DNA from 2 places in the Paenibacillus sp. SN-8-1 genome. Region 1 is predicted to be linked to the other one. Evidence: a T-box and tRNA genes for the amino acid it is inferred to sense, from the RefSeq annotation. Region 1 holds a T-box; the other holds one or more tRNA genes.
What was found. The T-box of region 1 lies ahead of ileS (isoleucine--tRNA ligase). A T-box ahead of a tRNA ligase gene usually reads a tRNA of that ligase, here a tRNA-Ile.
Positions count from the first base shown of each region.

Region 2: it encodes a tRNA-Ile, which carries the amino acid that the T-box ahead of ileS (isoleucine--tRNA ligase) is inferred to sense. The anticodon was not compared.

Region 1 covers NZ_CP194782.1:1,642,896-1,650,331, forward strand. The annotation lists gene sigG (RNA polymerase sporulation sigma factor SigG) at 1-492, shown strand, start outside; gene ACRRNK_RS07590 (YlmC/YmxH family sporulation protein) at 631-939, shown strand; gene pgeF (peptidoglycan editing factor PgeF) at 1,045-1,899, shown strand; gene ACRRNK_RS07600 (YggS family pyridoxal phosphate-dependent enzyme) at 1,906-2,598, shown strand; gene ACRRNK_RS07605 (cell division protein SepF) at 2,598-3,047, shown strand; gene ACRRNK_RS07610 (YggT family protein) at 3,055-3,330, shown strand; gene ACRRNK_RS07615 (RNA-binding protein) at 3,330-4,112, shown strand; gene ACRRNK_RS07620 (DivIVA domain-containing protein) at 4,216-4,716, shown strand; T-box leader at 4,786-5,068, shown strand; gene ileS (isoleucine--tRNA ligase) at 5,134-7,436, shown strand, end outside.
Region 2 covers NZ_CP194782.1:3,716,000-3,723,435, reverse strand. The annotation lists gene ACRRNK_RS18275 (glycosyl hydrolase family 18 protein) at 1-1,106, shown strand, start outside; gene ACRRNK_RS18270 (DUF2614 family zinc ribbon-containing protein) at 1,208-1,594, opposite strand; gene ACRRNK_RS18265 (nucleotidyltransferase-like protein) at 1,743-2,597, shown strand; rRNA gene ACRRNK_RS18260 (16S ribosomal RNA) at 2,932-4,484, shown strand; rRNA gene rrf (5S ribosomal RNA) at 4,660-4,776, shown strand; tRNA gene ACRRNK_RS18250 (tRNA-Ile) at 4,809-4,885, shown strand; tRNA gene ACRRNK_RS18245 (tRNA-Ala) at 4,908-4,983, shown strand; rRNA gene ACRRNK_RS18240 (23S ribosomal RNA) at 5,214-7,436, shown strand, end outside.

The DNA.
Region 1 (7,436 bases):
ATGATCATCGGTGAGATCCGTCGGTATTTGAGGGACAATAACCCAATTCGGGTCTCTAGGTCCCTGCGGGACATTGCATATAAGGCGCTTCAGATGCGGGACAGTCTGACGAACCGGAACTCACGCGAACCGACCGTACTTGAAATTTCGGAGGCTTTGAACATACCTAAGGAAGACGTAGTATTCGCACTAGATGCTATCCAGGACCCCGTATCCCTCTTTGAGCCTATCTATCATGACGGCGGGGATCCGATCTATGTGATGGATCAGATCAGCGATGATAAGAACAAGGACGTATCCTGGATCGAGGAGATCGCGCTGCGTGAAGCCATGCACAAGCTTAACCGCAGAGAGAAGATGATTCTGTCCATGAGGTTTTTTGAAGGTAAGACCCAGATGGAGGTTGCGGATGAGATTGGTATCTCTCAGGCACAGGTATCCAGGCTGGAGAAATCCGCTATTTTACAGATGCAAAAGCATGTGAAATCCTGACGGCCCGAAAGGGACCGTCTTTTTTTGTGCTTGATCTTATTTTTTGGATAAGAGCCTCATATATTTAACAGACAAGGGCGCAAGAGGTCCTGACAGGTACTGGATGTATGATGTGCACAAAGGGGGAGAGGTTGCTTGGTGAAAATCTCCGATTTCCAGACGAAAGATGTTATTAATGTAGTGGACGGAAAAAGACTCGGTCAAATTAGTGATCTGGAGCTTGATCTGCGCCAGGGACTTATCGAAGCTATCGTAGTTCCGGGCTACAGTAAATTTATGGGGTTGTTCGGGGGCGGTAACGATATGGTCATTCCCTGGCGGAATATTGTAAAGATCGGTTCGGATGTCGTGCTTGTAAAGCTGGATGAAAGCCGGATCAGAACCCAGGAAAATGATAACACGATCTATATTGAACGAGACAGACATGAGGGACGCCGGAGTTTGTAAGGCTGCTAAGATGGCTCGCTATATGCAAAACTCCTGGATTCAGGGTTAGTAAAGTTCCGAGCATATGGTACACTGTATTAAGGTGTTATTAGGAGGATATGGGATATGGAACCGTTTGTTAGGGTAAATATAAAGGACGGGGAGCCGGAGCGACTGAGCATACGTTCTTGGGAGGAAGCCTTTCCGGAACTGAGCGTTGGCTTTACCGGAAGGGGCGGCGGGGCGGGAGCCTCTCCCTATGATAGTCTTAATTTGGCTTTGCATGTAGGAGACGATCCAAATGTGGTGATTGCCAACAGGGCAAAGTTAGCGGAATCTTTGGGATTCTCATTCGAGGCATGGACCTGTGGAGAACAGGTCCATGACACCCGTGTAGGAGTGGTAGGAGCTGAACAACGTGGACGGGGGAGGCTCGACAGAACAAGCAGCTTTGAGGATACGGACGGCCTGATTACGAATGTGCCGGGAGTTTTGCTTACGTCTTTCTATGCGGATTGTGTGCCGCTTTATTTCTTCGATCCTGTACATCATGCTGTTGGCCTAGCTCACGCGGGTTGGAAAGGAACAGTTCAGCAGATTGCCTCGCAAATGGTTATGAAGATGGAGGAAGCTTACGGCAGCAGACCGGACGAGATCAGAACAGCGATTGGCCCTTCTATAGGGGATTGCTGTTATGAAGTTGATGAGCATGTGATGTCCAGGGTTAGAAGTATTGTGCCTGAACATTCACAGCGGGAATTGGAAGAGAAGGTAGCCTCTGCGTCAGTTAATACCGGCAAAAGCATGCTGAACTTGAAAGAACTGAATCGAATCATTATGATAAAAGCAGGAATTTTGCCGAGCCATATCGAATGTACATCATGGTGTACAAGCTGCAGTACCGATGTCTTCTTTTCCTATCGCAAGGAGAATGGAATTACCGGTCGTATGGCCAGCTGGATCGGAATGAAGGAGAGGTGATCCTTCTTGAGCTTGAAGGAACGGATTGAACATGTGAACACACGAATCAGACAAGCCTGTGAACGAAGTGGAAGGCAGCCTGAAGAGATTAACATAGTAGCGGTGACGAAATACGTCTCGGTAGAGGCAACTGAAGCGGTGCTTGACCAAGGGCTTACACATATTGGTGAGAATCGCTTGCAGGTGGCAGGTCCGAAATGGGAAAAGCTTGGCGGCAGAGGTACCTGGCATTTCATTGGCCATTTGCAGACCAATAAAGTGAAGGATGTTATTGGGAAGTTTGGGTATATCCATTCCTTGGACCGCCTATCCCTGGCTAAAGAGCTGGAGAAGAAAGCCGCCGCGGAGAATACGTTTATTAAGGTATTTGTCCAGGTTAATATATCTGGTGAGGAGACTAAGCAGGGCCTTGCTCCAGGTGAAGTGCCTGGCTTTCTTGAAGAGATTCGGAAGCTGCCTCATCTCAAGGTAATCGGGCTAATGACTATGGCCCCCTTCGAGGGTGACCCGGAGGATACAAGACCTATTTTCAGAGGGCTAAGGGAGCTCCGAGATCAGCTGAATGAGAAGTCGTTAACAGACGAGCCGATGGAACATTTATCGATGGGAATGTCGAATGATTTTGAGGTGGCGGTTGAAGAAGGGGCGACATGGCTTCGCCTCGGAACTCTATTAGTGGGGAAAGAGGAGGAGAATTAATGGGAGTCATGAATAAATTTATGAATTTCTTTGGTCTTCAGGAAGAAGAGGAAGTTGTGGAACGAGAGAAATTCCAGGAGACGGATGAACCTGAGCTTGAAACTCCGAGCTTCGACGCACGTAGAAATCAAAGGGGAAGTAATGTGGTAAGTATTCATTCCCAGAAGAATGTGAAGCTGATCTTGAATGAGCCTCGTTCTTATGATGAAGCGCAAGAGATTGCAGATCATCTGCGTTCGCACCGCGCAGTGGTTGTCAATCTGCAGCGTGTCCGTAATGATCAGGCCCTTCGTATTATCGATTTTCTGAGTGGTACGGTCTATGCTCTGAGCGGTAGTATTTCCAAAATTGGCGGAAACATCTTTCTGTGCACCCCGGATACGGTTGAAATTCAGGGCTCCATTACTGAAATTCTAGCCGACGAACAAGAATATAACAGAATGAGGTGACCGGAGTTTGAGCAGCATTGAGACGATTATTTATGCCTTGTATCAAATTTATACGTATATGATTATCATTTACATTCTGATGTCATGGATACCGAATGTCAGGGAGAGCTTTATTGGTGACCTGCTTGGGAAGCTGGTTGAGCCATTTCTTGCTCCATTCCGCCGTTTCATACCGCCGGTTATGGGCATGATTGATATTTCTCCAATCGTAGCCTTATTTGTACTCCGGCTTGCTGTTATTGGGCTTGTTAGTGTGATCGGCTATCTTACAGGAAGCAGATAATGAAGATTGACATCTATGAGCATTTCCGGCCGGAAGAACGAATGTTTGTTGACCGGGCATGGGAGTGGATTGTTGGAGCCGGGGAATACCATGAAGTGAAGTTAACCGATTTCCTGGACCCTCGTCAATTCTTCATCCTGGAATCTCTGGCTAGAAGGAACCCCGAGGTGAGCGTCCGGCATGACGGCGGGTATGAAGGAGCTGAACGGGTTCGCGCTCTTATAGCCCCGGGCTATCGGGATTTATCCTATGAACCGATGAAGCTTAAAGTTCTTGATATATCTTCTCTTGACCAAAAGCTGGACAGCTTGGAACACGGAGACTATATGGGGGCCCTGCTGTCCTTGGGACTGAAGCGTGACAAGATTGGAGACATCCATGTTCTTGAGGATGGCTGCAATGTAATTGTTGCTGAAGAGACCGCGGACTACCTTCGTGCTAATCTGCGTCAAGTCCACAGGGTCAATGTATATACGGAGATCAAGGATTTACATGAACTTCGTGTATCGAGTCAAAGCCTGGATTCCATGGTGCTGACCGTGGCTTCCTTGAGATTGGACGGGATTGTCAGTGATGTGTACCGGCTTAGCCGAAGCAAGGTTTTGATTCCAATCAAAGCTGGCCGCTGTCGAATCAATTGGAGGACAGAGGAAGACCCTTCAAAGAATTTAAAAGAAGGGGATGTTGTCTCTCTGCAGGGATTTGGACGGTTCAAAGTCCTGGAGCTCGACGGCGTGACGAAAAAAGGGAGATTCCGTGTGAAAATCGGGAAATTTGTGTAGAAGACAGCAGGAAATCTTCTTGATCTGTCGAATTGGAATACAGTGTACAGAGCGACAACCTGATCTTCTGCCTTGTTGTTCAAATTTTTAGGAGGTGCGCAGCATGCCATTAACGCCGCTGGATATACATAATAAGGAGTTCTCTAGACGTCTTCGCGGTTATGACGAAGATGAAGTGAATGAATTTCTCGATCAGATCATTAAGGATTACGAGAGTGTCATTCGGGAGAACAAGGATCTTCAGAACCAGCTGCTGACGGTGCAGGAGAAGCTTGACCATTTTGCTACGATTGAAGAATCGCTGAGCAAGACGATCATCGTTGCCCAGGAAGCGGCGGACGAGGTTAGAAACAATGCGAAGAAGGAAGCTCAGCTTATTATAAAAGAAGCAGAGAAGAATGCGGATCGTATTATCAACGAATCCTTAAGCAAATCCCGCAAGGTTGCCCTTGAAGTTGAAGAACTCAAGAAACAGGCATCCGTGTACCGGGCTCGCTTCCGGGTACTGGTCGAAGCACAGCTGGAACTTTTAAGTCAAGATGGCTGGGAATCTCTTGAAGAGGATACCAAACGCGGTGAGCGTGAAGTGCGCGAGATTTACTAGGCCTTCTCCAGGTTGACATTATGACCTAAAACAGGTATAAATAAGAACATATCATTTTAACTGCAAAGCAATCTTTTGATGATGGGAACCAGTACGCTGAACCCCTTGATCCCCAGAGAGTTGGCATCCTGCTGAAAGCCAACGTTCAAGAGCCAGACGGAATATCCTCCCGGAGAAGTTAAGCCTAAATTTGCAGAGATCAAAGTTCTCTGGAGACGTTAAGCTTTACCGGCTGCCGGCCGTTATACCGGACCCATATCAAGTGTATGGACTAAGTTGTCAATCTTTCATCTGCCACGCTGAAGGAAGATTGGAACAAGGGTGGTAACGCGAGCATAAGTTCGTCCCTTTAGGGACGGGCTTTTTTTGTTGTTTTCAGACTATGATTTTACGTTGGAGAAAGGAAGGCTGTTAGGGATGCAAAAGGTGGATGTGAAAGAAAAAGCCCGTGCGCGGGAGAAACGGATTTTGGCCAAATGGAATAGTGAGGATACGTTCCGCAAAAGTATTGAGAACCGGGCAGGGAGACCGAACTACGTGTTCTATGAGGGACCTCCGACTGCGAATGGACGACCTCACATCGGTCATGTGCTTGGCCGTGTAATCAAGGACTTTATTGGGCGTTATCAGACTATGAACGGTTACCGGGTTGTCCGCAAAGCTGGCTGGGATACCCATGGTCTGCCGGTGGAGCTCGGTGTGGAGAAGCAGCTTGGAATTTCCGGCAAGCAGGAAATCGAGAATTATGGGGTTGAAGAATTCATTAAGAAGTGTAAGGACAGTGTCTTTGAATATGAGAAACAGTGGAGAGAGCTGACCGAAGCGATCGGCTACTGGACGGATCTTGATGATCCTTATATCACGCTTAAGAACAGCTATATTGAGAGTGTGTGGAACATTCTGTCCACTATCCACAAGAAGGGGCTTCTGTATCGTGGTCATCGCGTGAGCCCTTATTGCCCTTGCTGCCAGACTACCCTAAGTTCACATGAAGTGGCTCAAGGCTACGAAGATGTTAAGGATCTTAGTGCGACCGCCAAATTCAAGCTGAATGACAGCGAGGAATACATTCTTGCATGGACGACGACACCATGGACGCTGCCAGCGAATACTGCGCTTGCTGTGAATCCGTCAATCACTTATGCGCGCGTTAAGCAGGGCGACGAAATATTTATTTTGGCTGAAAGTCTTGCCAAGGATGTACTTAAGGGCGAGTATGAAGTTCTCTCCACTCTGAGTGGTGCGGAACTGGTCGGCAAGAGCTACAAAGCTCCGTTTGACTACATCCATCCTAAGAATGGCCTGGTGGTAGTGGGCGCTGAATTTGTAACGGATTCCAGTGGTACAGGGATCGTTCATTTGGCTCCGGCTCATGGTGAGGACGACTATAGAACCTGCCGCGAGAACGATATCGAATTCATTAGTGTCGTTAACCTTCAAGGAAGATATACCGAAGTGGTAACCGACCTCGCAGGACGTTTTGTGAAGGATTGTGATCTGGATATCGTCAAATTGTTGTCCGAGCGCGGATTGCTGTACAGCAAAGAGAAGTATGAGCACAGTTATCCATTCTGTTGGCGCTGTAAATCGCCGCTTCTGTACTATGCTATGGACAGCTGGTTCATCAAGACAACCGCTGTGAAGGATCAGCTGATCGCCAACAATAACAGTGTGGACTGGTATCCAGGACATGTTCGTGAAGGACGCTTTGGTAAGTTCCTGGAGGATTTGGTGGACTGGAACATCAGCCGGAACCGCTACTGGGGAACTCCGCTGAACGTATGGGTCTGTGACAAAACAGGCAAGGAATTCGCCCCTGCAAGCATTGCTGAGCTGAGAGAGCATGCCATAGGCGATGTACCTGAGGATATTGAACTGCACAAGCCTTATGTGGATGAGATTAAGCTTAAATCTCCATTCCATGAAGAGGGTGTCATGACACGGACATCGGAAGTCATCGACGTATGGTTCGACAGTGGCTCCATGCCATTTGCCCAGCAGCATTATCCATTTGAGAATGAGAAGGAATTCAGCGAGCAGTATCCGGCGGATATGATTTGTGAAGGGATTGACCAGACGCGCGGTTGGTTCTACAGTCTGCTGGCGGTCTCCACTCTGTTCACCGGTAAAGCACCGTATAAAGCTGTAATTGCAACAGGGCACATCCTGGATGAAAATGGGCAAAAGATGTCCAAATCCAAAGGTAATGTAATCGATCCTTGGGATATCATTGAAGAGTATGGCACCGATGCCTTCCGCTGGGCGCTTCTGTCCGACAGTGCGCCATGGAACAGCAAACGTTTCTCTAAAGGTATCGTAGCTGAAGCCAAATCAAAAGTTGTCGACACGCTGGTTAATACCCATGCGTTCCTTACATTGTATGCCAATATCGATGGGTACCGTCCTGAGGAGCAAGCTTATCGTCCTTCTGAGAGCAAGCTGGACCGTTGGGTGCTGTCGCGCCTGAACAGTCTGATTCTGACTGTGGATAAAGGTCTGTCGGTGAACGATTTCCTGAATCCGGCCAAAGCGATTGAACAGTTCGTGGATGAGCTCAGTAACTGGTACATCCGCCGTTCCCGCGACCGCTTCTGGGGCAGCGGACTCAGTGAAGATAAGCTGTCTGCTTACCAGACACTAACGAATGTTCTGGTTACGCTGGCCAAGCTGACCGCTCCGTACACGCCTCTACTTGCTGAAGATATTTACAGCAATCTAGC
Region 2 (7,436 bases), 2.1 Mb from region 1:
GAGTGATCAGAAATGAAGGAGATTGGACAATCGTTCAGATGAATAACGGATATGTAGGTTACGTCTCCATGAAGAACCTTACCCTTACTGATACCAGAAAGGTTCCTGAAGTGAAGGGAATTCCGAATATTGCCCGTCAAAAATGGAACTCTAAGAAGGTGAATCTTACCTGGGAAGCTGTATATCAAAAGCAGCCTGATCCAAGTACCATCGGTAATCTGCCTGGGATTAATGTCGTAAGCCCCACCTGGTTTCAAATCATGGACGGAAGTGGTAATGTTCAGAGCAAAGCCGACGACCTATACGTGAAATGGGCGCATAAAAATAATATGCAAGTATGGGCGCTGTTCAGCAATGCATTTGATGCAGAACGGACGACTAAAGCTCTCTCTACATTCGATAACCGGCTTCGCGCCATTATTCAGATTCTTCATTATGCGAAGCTATATCAACTGGATGGAATTAATATCGATTTTGAGAATGTATACACCAAGGACGGGGATAATGTAACCCAGTTCGTGCGAGAGCTCATGCCTCTGGCTAAAGAGCAGGGTCTTGTGATTTCCATTGACGTTACGCCCAAGTCGAATAGTGAGATGTGGTCCCTATTTCTAGACAGGAAGGCGCTTGGGGAAATGGTCGACTACATGATGCTCATGGCCTACGACGAGCACTGGGCGGCAAGTCCGGTAGCAGGGTCTGTGGCTTCGCTGCCATGGACACGTGCGAGCGTTGAACGCTTGCTCACAGAAGATGAGGTCCCTCCTGATAAATTAATACTGAGTGTCCCGCTCTACACCCGTGTCTGGAGTGAAGAGACGAAGGATGGGAAGACAACCGTCAGCTCGAAAGCGATTGGGATGAAGAAAGCTCAGGATATTGTCAAGGCATTCAGCTTAACTCCAACGTTGGATGAGTCTACTGGTCAGAACTATGTGGAGTATACTGAGAACGGAATACTGAAGAAGATTTGGCTGGAGGATTCCTTTTCGATCAAGCAGCGGGTAGAACTTGCAGCTGAGCTCAACTTGGCCGGTGTGGCGTCGTGGACACGTGGGTTTGCCTCTTCGGAAGCTTGGGAAGGGTTGAAGGAAATATTGAAGTAATCAGCAATTATAAATAATCTCTAAACAATAAAGGACAGGTCTGCATTGCTGCAGCCTGTCCTTTTTATACAATTTCAATTTCGAAAGTATTTCATCGTTGTTCAATTCATTTTAATATCCTGAATGGACTTGGATTGTTGAAGCTCGATTTCATCAGCTGTAATGTTCGCCTTAGAAGGATCAAGAGTAAGAATTGTTTTACAGAACATACATCTGTCCGTTTTCCCCAACATCTTTGTAAGCTTATGGCACTCCGGGCATTCAAGCTGGACCGCGGTGGTCGAGAGCATTCCGGCCCAAAAGTAAATCCCGAGGCTCCCCATCATGCTGATCAGACCGACTACGAGTCCGATTGCTGCTACAATTCTGCCTGAATGACCCCAGAATACGATCCCGGCTGTACCTAGAACCATGAGTCCCATACCAAGCATCGTAAGCAGTAGTCCCCAGAGTCGGAACTCATTAATTTTGCTAGATTTAAACAACATAATCAATACCCTCAATTCTAAATTAGATTAGGATTCACTTTTATCCAGGAAGAAGGAAACTCAATTGCCGTGTAGAACTATATTATATCGAATCGGCGAGAGCTCGCCAAGGTTGGAGGTTGCTGTGGAATCTACCTTTTTTTCAATAGTGAATGAGCAAACGGTAGGACAACATGCGATAGGCGCCATCGGTTACCGACATTCCGGCGGAGGATTTCATGGTTCGCTTCTGCATGACTTTGAGCTACTGGTTATCGTGATCTGCAGCAGTAATGAGTTAAAGAAGCAGATGGATCATTGCATTAAAGGTAATTTGAAGTGTCAGATTATGTACATTAGCGGTGAGGATCTGTTAGGCTGGGTTGCTGACGGGGAGCATCAAGAGATTATTACATGTTTCCTGCAGGGTGAGATTATTTGGGATGTACAAAGGAGGGTGGTTAGTCTGCGCTCACAGATAATGGAGTTGGAACAGACGTTGCAAGAGCAATACATGTTCAGAGAATTCTCCAGATTTCTTCGCAGATATCTAGAAGCCAAGAGATACAGTGAAGATGGACATTTCATGGATGCTTACCGCAGTGTGGTAGACGCTCTTTATCACTATGCCTGCATTGAACTGATCGAGAAGGGAATCAACCCGGATCAGAGGGTATGGGAACAAATCAGTCATTTAGGCTCTGTGGTCTATAAGCTTTATGAGGAATTAACCGAGAGCAGAGAGACCTTAGAGCAAAGAGTAGAGCTTGTTCTGCTTGCATGTGATTTCTCTGTGATGTCCAAAATGGCCGATTGTTGTAAATTTTTACTCAAAATCCTAAGTAGTAGACATGAACCATGGACGATTCAGGAGCTTTTAAAGCATCCAGATCTTGTTCTTGTACGTGAAGAACTGCCAATGGTATTAAGAAAGCTGGTCTATCGTTCATTAGTAAGAGAGACGCCTTCAGGCCACCAGAGCAGCAATGCAGCTATGAGACAAATCCGTTATTGGGCTAATTAAGTTAGACCATGGGGGAGACGGATTTTTATCATAATGGTTGACTTATGTACGGGGTCTATGATAAATTATAACTCGCTGCTAAAAAGGCACGAACTTATAGATGAATAATCATCTTAAAAGAAATTAAAAAAAAGTTCTTGACTGATAGCCAGCTAACATGATATATTATAAAAGTCGCCGCTGAGACAACGCGGTAACGAAATGAAGAGTTTGATCTTTGAAAACTGAACAACGAGTGAGTGAATTTCACTTCGGTGAGATTCAAAATAAAGGATGAAGTAATTCATCCGAAGAGAATTGAAATTCTCGTCAGTTTCAAAATGAGCTATCAACTTTCTTGGAGAGTTTGATCCTGGCTCAGGACGAACGCTGGCGGCGTGCCTAATACATGCAAGTCGAGCGGACTTGATGGAGAGCTTGCTCTCCTGATAGTTAGCGGCGGACGGGTGAGTAACACGTAGGTAACCTGCCTGTAAGACTGGGATAACTACCGGAAACGGTAGCTAATACCGGATAATTCACGTTGCCGCATGGTGAAGTGATGAAAGACGGAGCAATCTGTCACTTACAGATGGGCCTGCGGCGCATTAGCTAGTTGGTGGGGTAACGGCCCACCAAGGCGACGATGCGTAGCCGACCTGAGAGGGTGAACGGCCACACTGGAACTGAGACACGGCCCAGACTCCTACGGGAGGCAGCAGTAGGGAATCTTCCGCAATGGACGAAAGTCTGACGGAGCAACGCCGCGTGAGTGATGAAGGTTTTCGGATCGTAAAGCTCTGTTGCCAGGGAAGAACGTCCGGTAGAGTAACTGCTACCGGAGTGACGGTACCTGAGAAGAAAGCCCCGGCTAACTACGTGCCAGCAGCCGCGGTAATACGTAGGGGGCAAGCGTTGTCCGGAATTATTGGGCGTAAAGCGCGCGCAGGCGGTCATTTAAGTCTGGTGTTTAATCCTGGGGCTCAACCCCGGGTCGCACTGGAAACTGGGTGACTTGAGTGCAGAAGAGGAGAGTGGAATTCCACGTGTAGCGGTGAAATGCGTAGATATGTGGAGGAACACCAGTGGCGAAGGCGACTCTCTGGGCTGTAACTGACGCTGAGGCGCGAAAGCGTGGGGAGCAAACAGGATTAGATACCCTGGTAGTCCACGCCGTAAACGATGAATGCTAGGTGTTAGGGGTTTCGATACCCTTGGTGCCGAAGTTAACACATTAAGCATTCCGCCTGGGGAGTACGGTCGCAAGACTGAAACTCAAAGGAATTGACGGGGACCCGCACAAGCAGTGGAGTATGTGGTTTAATTCGAAGCAACGCGAAGAACCTTACCAAGTCTTGACATCCCTCTGACCGGTCTAGAGATAGACCTTTCCTTCGGGACAGAGGTGACAGGTGGTGCATGGTTGTCGTCAGCTCGTGTCGTGAGATGTTGGGTTAAGTCCCGCAACGAGCGCAACCCTTGATTTTAGTTGCCAGCACTTTGGGTGGGCACTCTAGAATGACTGCCGGTGACAAACCGGAGGAAGGCGGGGATGACGTCAAATCATCATGCCCCTTATGACTTGGGCTACACACGTACTACAATGGCCGGTACAACGGGAAGCGAAGCCGCGAGGTGGAGCGAATCCTAGAAAAGCCGGTCTCAGTTCGGATTGCAGGCTGCAACTCGCCTGCATGAAGTCGGAATTGCTAGTAATCGCGGATCAGCATGCCGCGGTGAATACGTTCCCGGGTCTTGTACACACCGCCCGTCACACCACGAGAGTTTACAACACCCGAAGTCGGTGAGGTAACCGCAAGGAGCCAGCCGCCGAAGGTGGGGTAGATGATTGGGGTGAAGTCGTAACAAGGTAGCCGTATCGGAAGGTGCGGCTGGATCACCTCCTTTCTATGGAGAATCGCTTCCTGCAACGGAAGCATTCAAATACACGGTCTGCCGCAAGGCAGCCGGACCCGCTTTGCATCGCAAAGCAAGCTTATGCTTTCGAAGTAACTTTACTTCGTAAAGTTTTCACCTCACTTCGTTGTTCAGTTTTGAGAGAGCAAGCCTCTTTCACAAAGCGTTTGGTGATGATGGCGGAGGGGTTCCACGCGTACCCATCCCGAACACGACCGTTAAGCCCTCCAGCGCCAATGGTACTTGGACCGCAGGGTCCTGGGAGAGTAGGACGTCGCCAAGCGCAACCCACTACGGGTTACAATTTAAGAATAAGGGCCTTTAGCTCAGCTGGTTAGAGCGCACCCCTGATAAGGGTGAGGTCGGTGGTTCGAGTCCACTAAGGCCCACCATTCAAATTTAATATCTCTATATGGGGCCATAGCTCAGCTGGGAGAGCGCCTGCCTTGCAAGCAGGAGGTCAGCGGTTCGATCCCGCTTGGCTCCACCATAATCACATCTATTAGTTATGTTTGATCCTTGAAAACTAGATAACGAAACGAATTTGCGTAAATTAGAATTCCTTTAAGCTGAACTTGTGCAAACAAGTGAAGTATCTAAGGTAGCGCGAAGGTTTGTGGGATGATGGATCCTTTGGAAGTTCATTTCCTCCTTGTAGGGTTCTATAAGATCAGGAAATGAACGGACAACAGAGCCAGCAGCCCACAAACCGGAGCATATGGTTAAGCTACTAAGAGCACACGGAGGATGCCTAGGCGCTAGGAGCCGAAGAAGGACGTGGCGAACAACGAAACGGCCTCGGGGAGCTGTAAGCAAGCTTTGATCCGGGGATGTCCGAATGGGGAAACCCGGCTGTGGTAATTCGCAGTCACTCGTAACTGAATACATAGGTTGCGAAGAGGCAGACCAGGGGAACTGAAACATCTAAGTACCCTGAGGAAGAGAAAACAAGAGTGATTCCGTCAGTAGCGGCGAGCGAACGCGGAACAGCCTAAACCAAGGGGCTTGCCCCTTGGGGTTGTGGGACGTCTCACATGGAGTTACAAAGGATTAGGGTAGGCGAAGAGGTCTGGAAAGGCCCGCTAGAAGAGGTAAAAGCCCTGTAACCGAAAGTCTGATCCCTCCGAGACGGATCCCGAGTAGTGCGGGGCACGTGAAACCCCGTATGAATCCAGCAGGACCATCTGCTAAGGCTAAATACTCCCTAGCGACCGATAGTGAAGCAGTACCGTGAGGGAAAGGTGAAAAGCACCCCGGAAGGGGAGTGAAAGAGATCCTGAAACCGTGTGCTTACAAGAAGTCAGAGCCCTCTATATGGGTGATGGCGTGCCTTTTGTAGAATGAACCGGCGAGTTACGTTCCCGTGCAAGGTTAAGGTGAAGAGCCGTAGCCGCAGCGAAAGCGAGTCTGAATAGGGCGACTTATAGTACGTGGACGTAGACCCGAAACCGTGTGATCTACCCCTGTCCAGGGTGAAGGTGCGGTAACACGCACTGGAGGCCCGAACCCACGTATGTTGAAAAATGCGGGGATGAGGTGGGGGTAGCGGAGAAATTCCAATCGAACTCGGAGATAGCTGGTTCTCCCCGAAATAGCTTTAGGGCTAGCCTCGGAATAACGAGTTGTGGAGGTAGAGCACTGATTGGGTGCGGGGCCCGCCAAGGGTTACCAAGCTCAGTCAAACTCCGAATGCCATAAACTTAGATCCGGGAGTCAGACAGTGAGTGCTAAGATCCATTGTCAAAAGGGAAACAGCCCAGACCATCAGCTAAGGTCCCCAAGTGTGTGTTAAGTGGGAAAGGATGTGGAGTTGCACAGACAACCAGGATGTTGGCTTAGAAGCAGCCACCATTTAAAGAGTGCGTAATAGCTCACTGGTCGAGTGACTCTGCGCCGAAAATGTAACGGGGCTAAACACACCACCGAAGCTATGGCTTGATGCTTTGCATCAGGGGTAGGGGAGCGTTGTATGTAGGTTGAAGGTGTACCGTAAGGAGCGCTGGACAGCATACAAGTGAGAATGCCGGTATGAGTAACGAAAAGATCAGTGAGAATCTGATCCGCCGAAAGCCTAAGGGTTCCTGAGGAAGGTTCGTCCGCTCAGGGTAAGTCGGGACCTAAGGCGAGGCCGAAAGGCGTAGTCGAAGGACAACAGGCCCTAATTCCTGTACCACCGTAATCCGTTATGAGCGATGGGGTGACGCAGCAGGGTAGTGACGCAGACTGATGGATGTCTGTCCAAGCAGTGAGGCTGGTGTGTAGGCAAATCCGCACACCGTTAAGGCTGGGCTGTGATGGGGAGTGAAAATTACAGTAGCGAAGGTCATGATCTCACACTGCCAAGAAAAGCCTCTAGTCAGGAGAAGGTGCCCGTACCGCAAACCGACACAGGTAGGCGAGAAGAGAATTCTAAGGCGCGCGGAAGAACTCTCGTTAAGGAACTCGGCAAAATGACCCCGTAACTTCGGGAGAAGGGGTGCCCCGGTAGTGTGAATAGCACGAGGGGGCCGCAGTGAAAAGGCCCAAGCGACTGTTTAGCAAAAACACAGGTCTGTGCGAAGCCGCAAGGCGAAGTATACGGGCTGACGCCTGCCCGGTGCTGGAAGGTTAAGGGGAGTGGTTAGGGGTAACCCGAAGCTATGAACCGAAGCCCCAGTAAACGGCGGCCGTAACTATAACGGTCCTAAGGTAGCGAAATTCCTTGTCAGGTAAATTCTGACCCGCACGAATGGCGTAACGACTTGGGCGCTGTCTCAACGAGAGATCCGGTGAAATTTTAATACCTGTGAAGATGCAGGTTACCCGCGACAAGACGGAAAGACCCCATGGAGCTTTACTGCAGCTTGATATTGGACTTTGATACGATTTGTACAGGATAGGTGGGAGCCTAAGAAGCAGGAGCGCCAGCTTCTGTGGAGGCAACGTTGGGATACCACCCTGATC